Regions from separate parts of the Streptacidiphilus cavernicola genome, predicted to be linked through region 4. Evidence: riboswitches for the same ligand, from Rfam matches in the RefSeq annotation. Region 4 holds a riboswitch; each other region holds the start of a gene.

Region 1 (2,192 bases), on a different contig from region 4:
GATGGCCAAGCGCGGGCTGATAGCCCGTGAGGAGTGCTCGGCGGACGGGCGCGGTGCGTTCATCGTGATCACCCCGGCCGGTCAGGCCGCCATCGAGGCCGCGGCCCCCCGGCATGTGGAGTCGGTCCGACGGCTGGTGTTCGACCGGCTGAGCGCGGATCAGGTCGCGGTGCTGGCCGCGGTGTCGGAGAAGATCCTCGGCGGGCTGGAGAACCCCGATCCCTGCGAGTCCTGACCCTGCGAGTCCTGGGCCGACGCGACTGACGGTGCCTTATAGGTGGTATGTCCGTTTTAACGGAAATGCTCCTGTGTCCTTGCTGTGTGCGGGAGTTGGCCGGGTCTGGCTGTGACCTCTCTCATATCCCTCTCATCTTCGTCCGAAAGGTCTGATGCATGTCCGACAACCCTGACCCGCTCCGCTGCCAGGTCACCTGGGGCGTCTGCCCCGAGCACGGCGCCACTCTGCGGGCCGTCGCCGACGGCAGCGTCTGCGCCGCTCCCGGCTGTCCGCGGACCTGGGACTACGACCGGTTCGCGGCCCCCTGCCCGGATCTGGCGACGCATCAGGTGGCGGACTCGGCCGGGGGCATGCTGCTGCTCTGCGGAGGGCACGCGCTCGCGGTCGGGGGTCGGCTGGAGGGTGCGGTGATCACCCCGCTGGGCGCCGGTCGGGGGTAGTGCGCCCGTCGAACGGCGGGGGATGGTGTGTGGTGCAGATCACAGCCGGTTGTAGTTTGCCCTCCGGTATGTCTATCTTTCTGGCGCCGCGTTTAAGCGGAACAGACAACTCCGGAACGCCGAGTCCTGCCACCGGGGATGTCGAAGACCCACACACAGCACCATGGCAGGAGCGGGGGACCCAGGTTTGCCGCTGCGACCGCGTGTCACGGACACATGGTCGCAGCTAGGGGTGAAGCCGTGCAGCGCACGGCCGGGCAACTCCAGCCCGAATCCGACAGCTCACCTCGCAGGCGTGGGAGAGGAACGCACTTTCATGCTGTCCCACAACGGCCGTCACCGTGCCGCCAAGTCCCGCCACAGCCGTACCCAGCGTCTGATCGCCTCCGCCGGTCTCACCGGTGTCGGCCTCGCGATTCCGCTCGTCAGCGCGACCTCCGCCTCCGCTGCTCCGGTCAGCACCTGGGACCGGGTGGCCAGCTGCGAGAGCACCAACAACTGGTCGATCAACACCGGCAACGGCTACTACGGCGGCCTGCAGTTCTCCGCCGACACCTGGGCCGCCTACGGTGGCACCCAGTACGCCGCCACCGCCGACCAGGCCACCAAGGACCAGCAGATCGCGATCGCCGAGAAGGTCCTCGCCTCCCAGGGCCCCGGCGCCTGGCCGGTGTGCGGCCCGGAGGCCGGTCTGACCGCGGGCGGCGCGCCGGCCCAGGTGGACACCTCCTCCAGCTCGTCCAGCAGCTCCTCCAGCTCCTCCGCGGCGAGCGCGCCCAGCACCACCCCGAGCACCCACTCGTCGAGCTCGGCGTCCACCGGCTCCTCCGCCGCGCCGTCGGGCAACATCACCACCTACACCGTGGTCGCCGGCGACTGGCTCTCCACCATCGCCGCCAAGCAGCACGTCTCCGGTGGCTGGGAGCGCCTGTACCAGCTGAACCGGGCCTCGCTGACCGAGGGCCCGAACGTCATCTACCCCGGTGAGATCCTGAAGCTCAGCGGTGGCGTGGTCACCTCCGGCACCAGCTCCGACAGCTCCGGCTCCAGCAACTCCGGCTCCAGCTCCAGCGGCGACGCCGCGGTCACCAGCTCCGCCGTGACCACCACGTCCGCGAGCAGCAGCGACAACAGCAGCAACTACGCCTCCGGCAGCATGGCCTCGGCCATCGCCTTCGCCCAGGCGCAGGTCGGCGACGCCTACGTGTACGGCGGCACCGGCCCCAACAGCTGGGACTGCTCGGGCCTGGCCCAGGCCACCCTGGCCAAGGCCGGCATCTCCATCCCCCGCACCAGCGAGGACCAGGCCGCCGCATCCACCCGGGTCTCGCTGAGCAACCTCCAGCCCGGCGACCTGCTGTTCTGGTCCAGCGACGGCAGCGACGCCGGCGCCTACCACGTCGCCATCTACACCGGCAACGGCGCCTACGTCGAGGCCGCCAACCCGAGCGCCGGTGTCAAGACCGACACCATCGCCAACTGGGCGCCGACCTTCGCCGGCCGCATCGGCTGAC
Region 2 (2,192 bases), on a different contig from region 4:
TGCTCCGCCGACTGGCCGCGATCCGCGCCGACCCGGCGGACGGACGGGGCCCGGACGGCCCGCGGGTGCTGCACAGCGACGACGACGGCACCGCCGTGCACCTCTACGTCAGCGGCGAGACCTTCGCCCGGCGGTATCCGGACGGGCTGCCGGTCCAGGAGCGCCACGTCGCGCAGATCGCCTGGTTCTTCGGCCGGCTGACCCAGTTTCAGCGCTCCGACCTGCCGGAACTGCCGAAGGGCTGGCCGGAGGACGGCGACTCCACCGGCTTTCTGCGGGCCCGGGTGCGGTTCGCCCAGGAGCGGCTCTGCGACGCCAACCAGGGCGAGTTCGGCGACCTGTTCAGCGCCCTGGGCGTGCCGGGGGACGCGATCAGCAGGTTCGGCGAGGCGCTGCCGCCGCTGACCGAGCGGCCGTTCGCGCTGCTGCACACCGATGTGCACCGGCGGAACATCATCGTCGCGGACGACGACCGGCTCAGGTTCGTGGACTGGGAGCTGGCGATGTTCGGCGACCCGCTGCACGACCTGGCCGTCCACCTGCGCCGGATGCGCTACCCCGCCGCGCAGGAGCGCCAGGTGGTCGCGGCCTGGGAAGAGGCGGTCATCCGCACCTCGCCCGAGCACGCCGTCGGCCTGGGCCGCGACCTGCGGCACTACCGCGGCTACGAGCTGGCCCAGTCGGTCTACCCGGACGTGATCCGGGCGGCGCTCAGCCTCGGTGCGATGCCGGAGGACCGGGCGCTGGACTGGGCGGTGACCCGTGCCCAGGGCGCGCTCGCGGCGGCGGCGGGGCCGCTGCGGCTGCGAGCCGTCCCGGATCGGGAGACGGTCCGGTCGGCCTTGGTCACATGGCACCACACCCGTTGGTTCGAAAGGTCGTTGACCGCGCGGAAGGAGCGCTGACGCGGCCTCGGCCGGTCTCGGAGGGTTTTCGGCGGGACGGTTGGGGCTTGTGGTCTTGGTGCGGCAGTGCCTAGCCTTCCGGGAACGCCCGCACGTGCGGGCGGCCGTCGCGCGGGACGCCGAGTCCTGTCCAGCCGCGGGGCGGGACCCAGACTCTTTGATTGGGCAGGAGCGGGGGACCCAGGTAAGTCGCCGCAGTTCACAGCGCTGCGGCTAGGGGTGAAGGCGCGTCAGCGCCCGGGCTACCTCACGGCCCGAACCCGACAGCTCACCTCGCAGGCGTCGGAGAGGGACTCCGTCATGCCCTTCACCAGCAACGCCTCCGGGCGTCATCGCAAGCCCCGCACCAGCAACACCGCCCGCCTGGTGGCCACCGCGAGCCTCGGCACCGCCGGGATCGCGCTGCCGCTGATCGGCGCGACCAGCGCCTCCGCAGCCTCCGTCTCGACCTGGGACAAGGTCGCCAGCTGCGAGAGCGGGGGCGACTGGTCCATCAACACCGGCAACGGCTACTACGGCGGGCTGCAGTTCTCCGCCTCGACCTGGTCCGGCTACGGCGGCACCGCGTACGCCGCCACCGCCGACCACGCCAGCAAGGGCCAGCAGATAGCCATAGCCGAGAAGGTCCTCGCCTCGCAGGGGCCCGGCGCCTGGCCGGTCTGCGGGCCGCGGGCCGGTCTCTCCCAGGGCGGCGCTCCGGCGTCGGTGGACACCGGGACGCCGTCCAAGGCCGGCACCGGGAAGCACAGCGGCGGCACCGAGCAGGCCGCCGCCACCAGGAAGAGCAGCAGCACGCCGAAGCACGCGGCCCCGGCCAAGGCTCCGGCGAAGACCACGGGCACGGCCGCGGCGAAGACCCCGGCCGGGACCACCACGACCACCACCACGGCCGTGCACAGCGTCGGGCACGGCGGCTACACGGTGAAGCCGGGGGACAACCTCTCCGAGATCGCCGCCGCCGCGCACCTCCGCGGCGGCTGGCCCGCGCTGTACCGGGCCAACAAGGACACCGTCGGCGCCGATCCGAACCTGATCTTCCCCGGTCAGCACCTCACCGTCGGCTGACCGTCCGTCCGTGGTCCGTCAGTGCCGCCGGGTCCTCCGCCCACGAGATGAACTACTCGTGAGTAGGGGATCCGGCGGGTGAGACAGTCGCGAGGTGCGCGTGGCCCGGGGCCCGGCTGCGGCTAGGCTCTTGGGGTAAGCACCCCAGTGTTCCCCCCAAGGAGATGCCTGTGCCGTCCATCGACGTCGTCGTAGCCCGGGAGATCCTCGACTCGCGAGGCA
Region 3 (2,192 bases), on a different contig from region 4:
GACCACCACCCTCGGCGCGGTGGCCAGCGCGCAGTACCGGGACGGCTCGGTCGACCCGACGGTGAAGCTGATGCTCTCCGCGAACCCCACCGAGTTCCTGACCCAGGCGTCCTCCGAGAACCAGGTGGACAGCAACCAGGCCGCGCTGATCGCGCAGCTGGTGGCCCAGCAGCACACCCTGGCCGCCGAGAAGGCCCAGGCCGCACAGGAGTTGAAGGCCCAGCAGGCGCTGCTGAAGCAGATGCAGCAGGCCAAGGCCTCCATCAACGCGAAGCTCAAGCACGCCCAGGGCATCCTGGACGCGCTCACCCCGGCCCAGCGGGTGGTGGTGAACGCGCCGGCCGGCGGTGGCGGCTACACCCCGCCGTCGTCCGGCAGCAGCTACATGTCGGTCTCGCAGATCGACCTCTCCGGGATCTCCGCGGCGGCCCGCACCGCGATGCTGGCCGCGATGAGCAAGGTCAACGTCGCCCCGTACGTCCCCGGCGGCTCCGGGCCGAACCAGTTCGACTGCTCGGGCCTGGTGATGTGGGCCTACGCCCAGGCCGGGATCTCGCTGCCGCACTACTCCTACTCGGACGAGACGGTCGGCACCGCGGTGCCGTTCTCGCAGATGCGGGTCGGCGACATCGTGGTGAACGAGAGCGGCGACCACGTCGGCCTCTACGCCGGCAAGGGGATGCTGCTGAGCGCGCCGCGGCCGGGCCTGACCGTGGATATCCAGCCGCTGTCCTACTTCGGCACGATCGTGGCGGTCCGGCGCTTCTGACGCCCCGTCTCGACCATCTGTGACTCACGTCACACGGGCCCCGAAAGCCTCGGGCGTATGTCCGATTTGAGCGCCATGTCGATCTGATGCGGTCATCCAATGACTACGTTCGGTCGTGCAGTTGATGCATCATCGAAACCTAAAAGAGTTTTTACTTACAGGGATTTGAATAGATCACGTTCGGGTCACTAGTGTCATCGATCGAACCACCGCGAAGTCGATCACCCACCAGGGTGGCAGCGGAGGTTTCCGCCGAGTCCGACCGTACGGCCCCCGGCCGTCAGTTCGGAGCCGGGGAACCATGTTTCCTCGGGGTGAATCGACGCCAGGCCGGCCCCCGCCGGTGAAGCGCCGTAGGGCACGTCTTCCAGCCCGAACCCGTCAGCTCACCCGGTAGGCGGCCGTAGGAAGAAGGAGCTCGCCTTCGTGGCGTCCCATCGTCGACCGAAGAGTCCGACCCGTGCACGGATAACCGTGCTCACCGCCGCCGCCGCCACGACCGTCGCGCTCGCCGCGACCGCTACCCAGTCGGCGCAGGCAGCCCCCACCCAGACCACGGCTCAGCTGAAGGCCCAGATCGACAAGCTGAACCAGGACGCCGACGCCGCCGTCCAGAAGTACGACGCGGCCCAGTCCCAGCAGCAGACCCTGCAGAAGCAGGTGACCACCCTGCAGGACCAGGTCGCGCGCCAGCAGGCCTCGGTGACCGCGAAGTCCGCCGTGCTCGGCCAGGTCGCCAGCGCGGAGTACCGCAGCGGGTCGATCGACCCCTCGGTGCAGCTGATGCTCTCCGCGAACCCCACCGAGTACCTCAACCAGGCCTCCACCATGGGCCAGGTCACCGACAGCCAGGCCGCCCTGCTGGACCAGCTCAGGTCCGACCAGAAGACCCTGGACCGGGAGAAGGCCGACGCCGAGGGTAAGCTGAAGCAGCTCGACGCCACCAGCAAGCAGCTCTCCGCCTCCAAGGCCGACGTGCAGAAGAAGCTCGCCGCCGCCAAGGCCAAGCTCGCCTCGCTGACCGCCTCCCAGCGCGCCGCGGTCACCCACGCCGAGAACAGCGGCTCCAGCAGCAGCTACCACCCGGGCTCGGTCAAGGCCGGTTCGGCCGCCGAGGCCACCGCCTTCGCCGCCGCGCAGACCAAGCTGGGCGACCCCTACGTCTACGGCGCGACCGGCCCGAACTCCTTCGACTGCTCCGGTCTGATGCAGTGGGCCTACGCCCAGGCCGGCGTGTCGATCGGCCGCACCACCTACGACCAGGTGGACGTCGGCACCGCGGTCGCCTCCACCGCTGACCTCCAGGTCGGCGACCTGGTCTTCTTCAACAACGACTCGCACGTCGGGATGTACGCCGGCGGCGGCGAGATCCTGCACGCCCCGCACACCGGGACCGTCGTCAAGTACGAGAAGATGAGCGAGA
Region 4 (2,192 bases):
GGACGGGCGCACCTCCAGGTGCAGGTGCGGGGCGCTGACGTTGCTGCCGGTCGCGCCGACCCGGGCGATCGGCTGACCGGCCGTCACCTGGCCCGCGCCGACGCCGATGGCCGAGAGGTGGCAGTACCACAGCTCGGTGCCGTCCGGCAGGGTCTGCACCACCCGGTAGCCGTACGCCCCGGCCCAGCCGGCCGAGGTGATCACGCCCTCGCCGACCGCCACCACCGGGGTGCCGGTGGGCGCGGCGAAGTCCTGGCCGGTGTGCAGGTGGGCCCAGTAGGAGTCGGACTGCCCGAAGCCGTCGCCGCGAACCGCCCCGGCCACCGGGGCCACCAGCGTGCCGACCGCCGTACGGGCGGGAGTCGCGGTCGCCGTGGCCGACCCGGCGAACGGAGCCGCCTGCGCCTGCCCCGCCCACTGCTGGGCCTGGGCGGCGGCCTGAGCCTGAGCAGCCTGCGCCTGGACCTGCGCGGCCTGGGCCTGCGCCTGAGCCGCCTGCGCGGCCTCCGCCTCCGCCGCCCGCAGCGCCGCCGCGTGGGCCTCGGCGGCCCGCGCCTCCGCCGCGCGCTCGTCCGCCGCCTGCGCCCGCGCCTGGTCGTCCGCTGCGATCTGCTGCGCCATGGCCAGCTTGGCCGCCGCCAGTTGCGCGGCCTGCCGACGGGCCGCGTCCTCCGCGGTGGCGCGCTGCTGGACCGCCTGCGCGCGGATCCGGTCGGCCAGGGCCAGGCCGGGGTCGGTGGCCGGAGCGGCGACGGCGGGCTCGGCCCGGTCGTGCTCCTGGGCGACGAGCGTGGTGCCCCGCGCGGAGCCGTCCACCGCCGAGGCGGGCTGGGCGGCGAGACCGGTTGCTCCGACCGCGGCCATGGCCGCGAAGCCGAGCACGGCCGTGGACTGTGCGGGTGCCCAAGTGGGCTGGTGCGACGCCACGTTCGGCGTACTCCTTTCCTTCCCTCTCGCCGACCGGGTTAGCTGACGGGTTCGGGGAGGAAGGTCCCCTACGACCGGTTTCGGCCGATTCACCCCAGGAAGTACGTGGTTCCCCGGTTCCAACACGCTGGATTAGGCGATCACATGCGACGCCGTCCGTCGAACGGCTGAACTTCGCACTGCGTTATAGAAAGGTAATCCTAGTGACGATTGAATCCAAGAGATCCCGGGGGTGCAGTTGGGGACGGAGCGTCAGTTCTTGGTAAAGAGCCAGTCCACCAGCAGGTTTGCGACCTGGTCAGCGCCGAGGTTCCTGGCGTCGGCGAACTGCTGGGCGCCGGGGGCGGCCCGCTTCGAGCCGTCCGGGGCGAGCACCACCAGAGCCGGGATGCCGTCGCCCGGCAGCGTCACATAACGGGCAGCCAGCTCCGTGTTCCGGTCGTAGTGCCCGACGTCGACGGTGACCAGGTGGTAGTCCCGGGCCAGCAGTTGGTGCACGCCGGGGCTCTGCACCAGCGTGGTCAGCGCCTGGCAGTCCTCGCACCAGGACGACCCGAAGTCCAGCAGCACCGGCCGCCCGTCGGCACGCGCCGCGGCGAGCGCGGCGGCGAGGTCTGCCGCGGCGTCGGCGGACGGGTCGTAGCCCTCGGGGACGGCGGCCGGGGCGACCACAGGCAGCGGCAGGAACGGACGGGCCAGCCCCATCGAGTCCCCGGAGACGCCCCCGGGCCGGTTCGCACCGCCCGCGGGACCGCCGACCGGCCTGCCTCCGACCACGACGCAGCCGCTGAGCAGCAGCAGGCCCGAGAGCGCCGCCAGCACGCCCCGCAGCACCCGTCCCGGCCGACCGGTCATGGTCATCGGACGCGCCTCTCCTCGCCGCCGTGTACGTCGCGTACCTCAGATGCACGCCGATGTACGTCGGACGATCATTCGAGCAGAGGAACCGCCCCAGGACCGGTTCACGCGCCGCCGAGCCACCCGTACGGGTCAGGTCGGGTCACGCCGGGTCAGGTCAGGGTCAGGTACGCCAGGCTGCCCAGCCCGGCCACGAAGCAGTAGATCGCGAACGGGGTCAGCGTCCTGGTCTCGAAGTACTTGGTCAGGAACCGCACCGCGACGTACCCGGCCACGAACGCCGCCACCGCACCGGCCAGCACCTGGCCGCGGATGCCGTCGCCCGCCGAACCCATCAGCGAGGGCACCTTGAGCAGGGCTGCCGCCCCGATCACCGGCGTGGCCAGCAGGAAGGCGAAGCGGGCGGA

The links. Region 4 has a riboswitch for cyclic di-AMP ahead of ACEZDE_RS18055 (M23 family metallopeptidase). Riboswitches for the same ligand answer to the same signal wherever they lie in the genome.
Region 1: another riboswitch for cyclic di-AMP. It lies ahead of ACEZDE_RS20355 (transglycosylase family protein); the one in region 4 lies ahead of ACEZDE_RS18055 (M23 family metallopeptidase).
Region 2: another riboswitch for cyclic di-AMP. It lies ahead of ACEZDE_RS00540 (LysM peptidoglycan-binding domain-containing protein); the one in region 4 lies ahead of ACEZDE_RS18055 (M23 family metallopeptidase).
Region 3: another riboswitch for cyclic di-AMP. It lies ahead of ACEZDE_RS08990 (C40 family peptidase); the one in region 4 lies ahead of ACEZDE_RS18055 (M23 family metallopeptidase).

Annotation. Positions count from the first base shown of each region.
Region 1 is NZ_JBHFAB010000015.1:7,828-10,019, forward strand. It holds gene ACEZDE_RS20345 (MarR family winged helix-turn-helix transcriptional regulator) at 1-235, shown strand, start outside; gene ACEZDE_RS20350 (hypothetical protein) at 394-678, shown strand; cyclic di-AMP (ydaO/yuaA leader) riboswitch at 828-989, shown strand; gene ACEZDE_RS20355 (transglycosylase family protein) at 995-2,191, shown strand.
Region 2 is NZ_JBHFAB010000001.1:116,624-118,815, reverse strand. It holds gene ACEZDE_RS00545 (aminoglycoside phosphotransferase family protein) at 1-905, shown strand, start outside; cyclic di-AMP (ydaO/yuaA leader) riboswitch at 1,060-1,202, shown strand; gene ACEZDE_RS00540 (LysM peptidoglycan-binding domain-containing protein) at 1,206-1,970, shown strand; gene eno (phosphopyruvate hydratase) at 2,141-2,192, shown strand, end outside.
Region 3 is NZ_JBHFAB010000005.1:178,491-180,682, forward strand. It holds gene ACEZDE_RS08985 (C40 family peptidase) at 1-769, shown strand, start outside; cyclic di-AMP (ydaO/yuaA leader) riboswitch at 1,010-1,185, shown strand; gene ACEZDE_RS08990 (C40 family peptidase) at 1,244-2,192, shown strand, end outside.
Region 4 is NZ_JBHFAB010000012.1:179,106-181,297, reverse strand. It holds gene ACEZDE_RS18055 (M23 family metallopeptidase) at 1-927, opposite strand, end outside; cyclic di-AMP (ydaO/yuaA leader) riboswitch at 940-1,076, opposite strand; gene ACEZDE_RS18050 (thioredoxin family protein) at 1,180-1,788, opposite strand; gene ACEZDE_RS18045 (undecaprenyl-diphosphate phosphatase) at 1,938-2,192, opposite strand, start outside.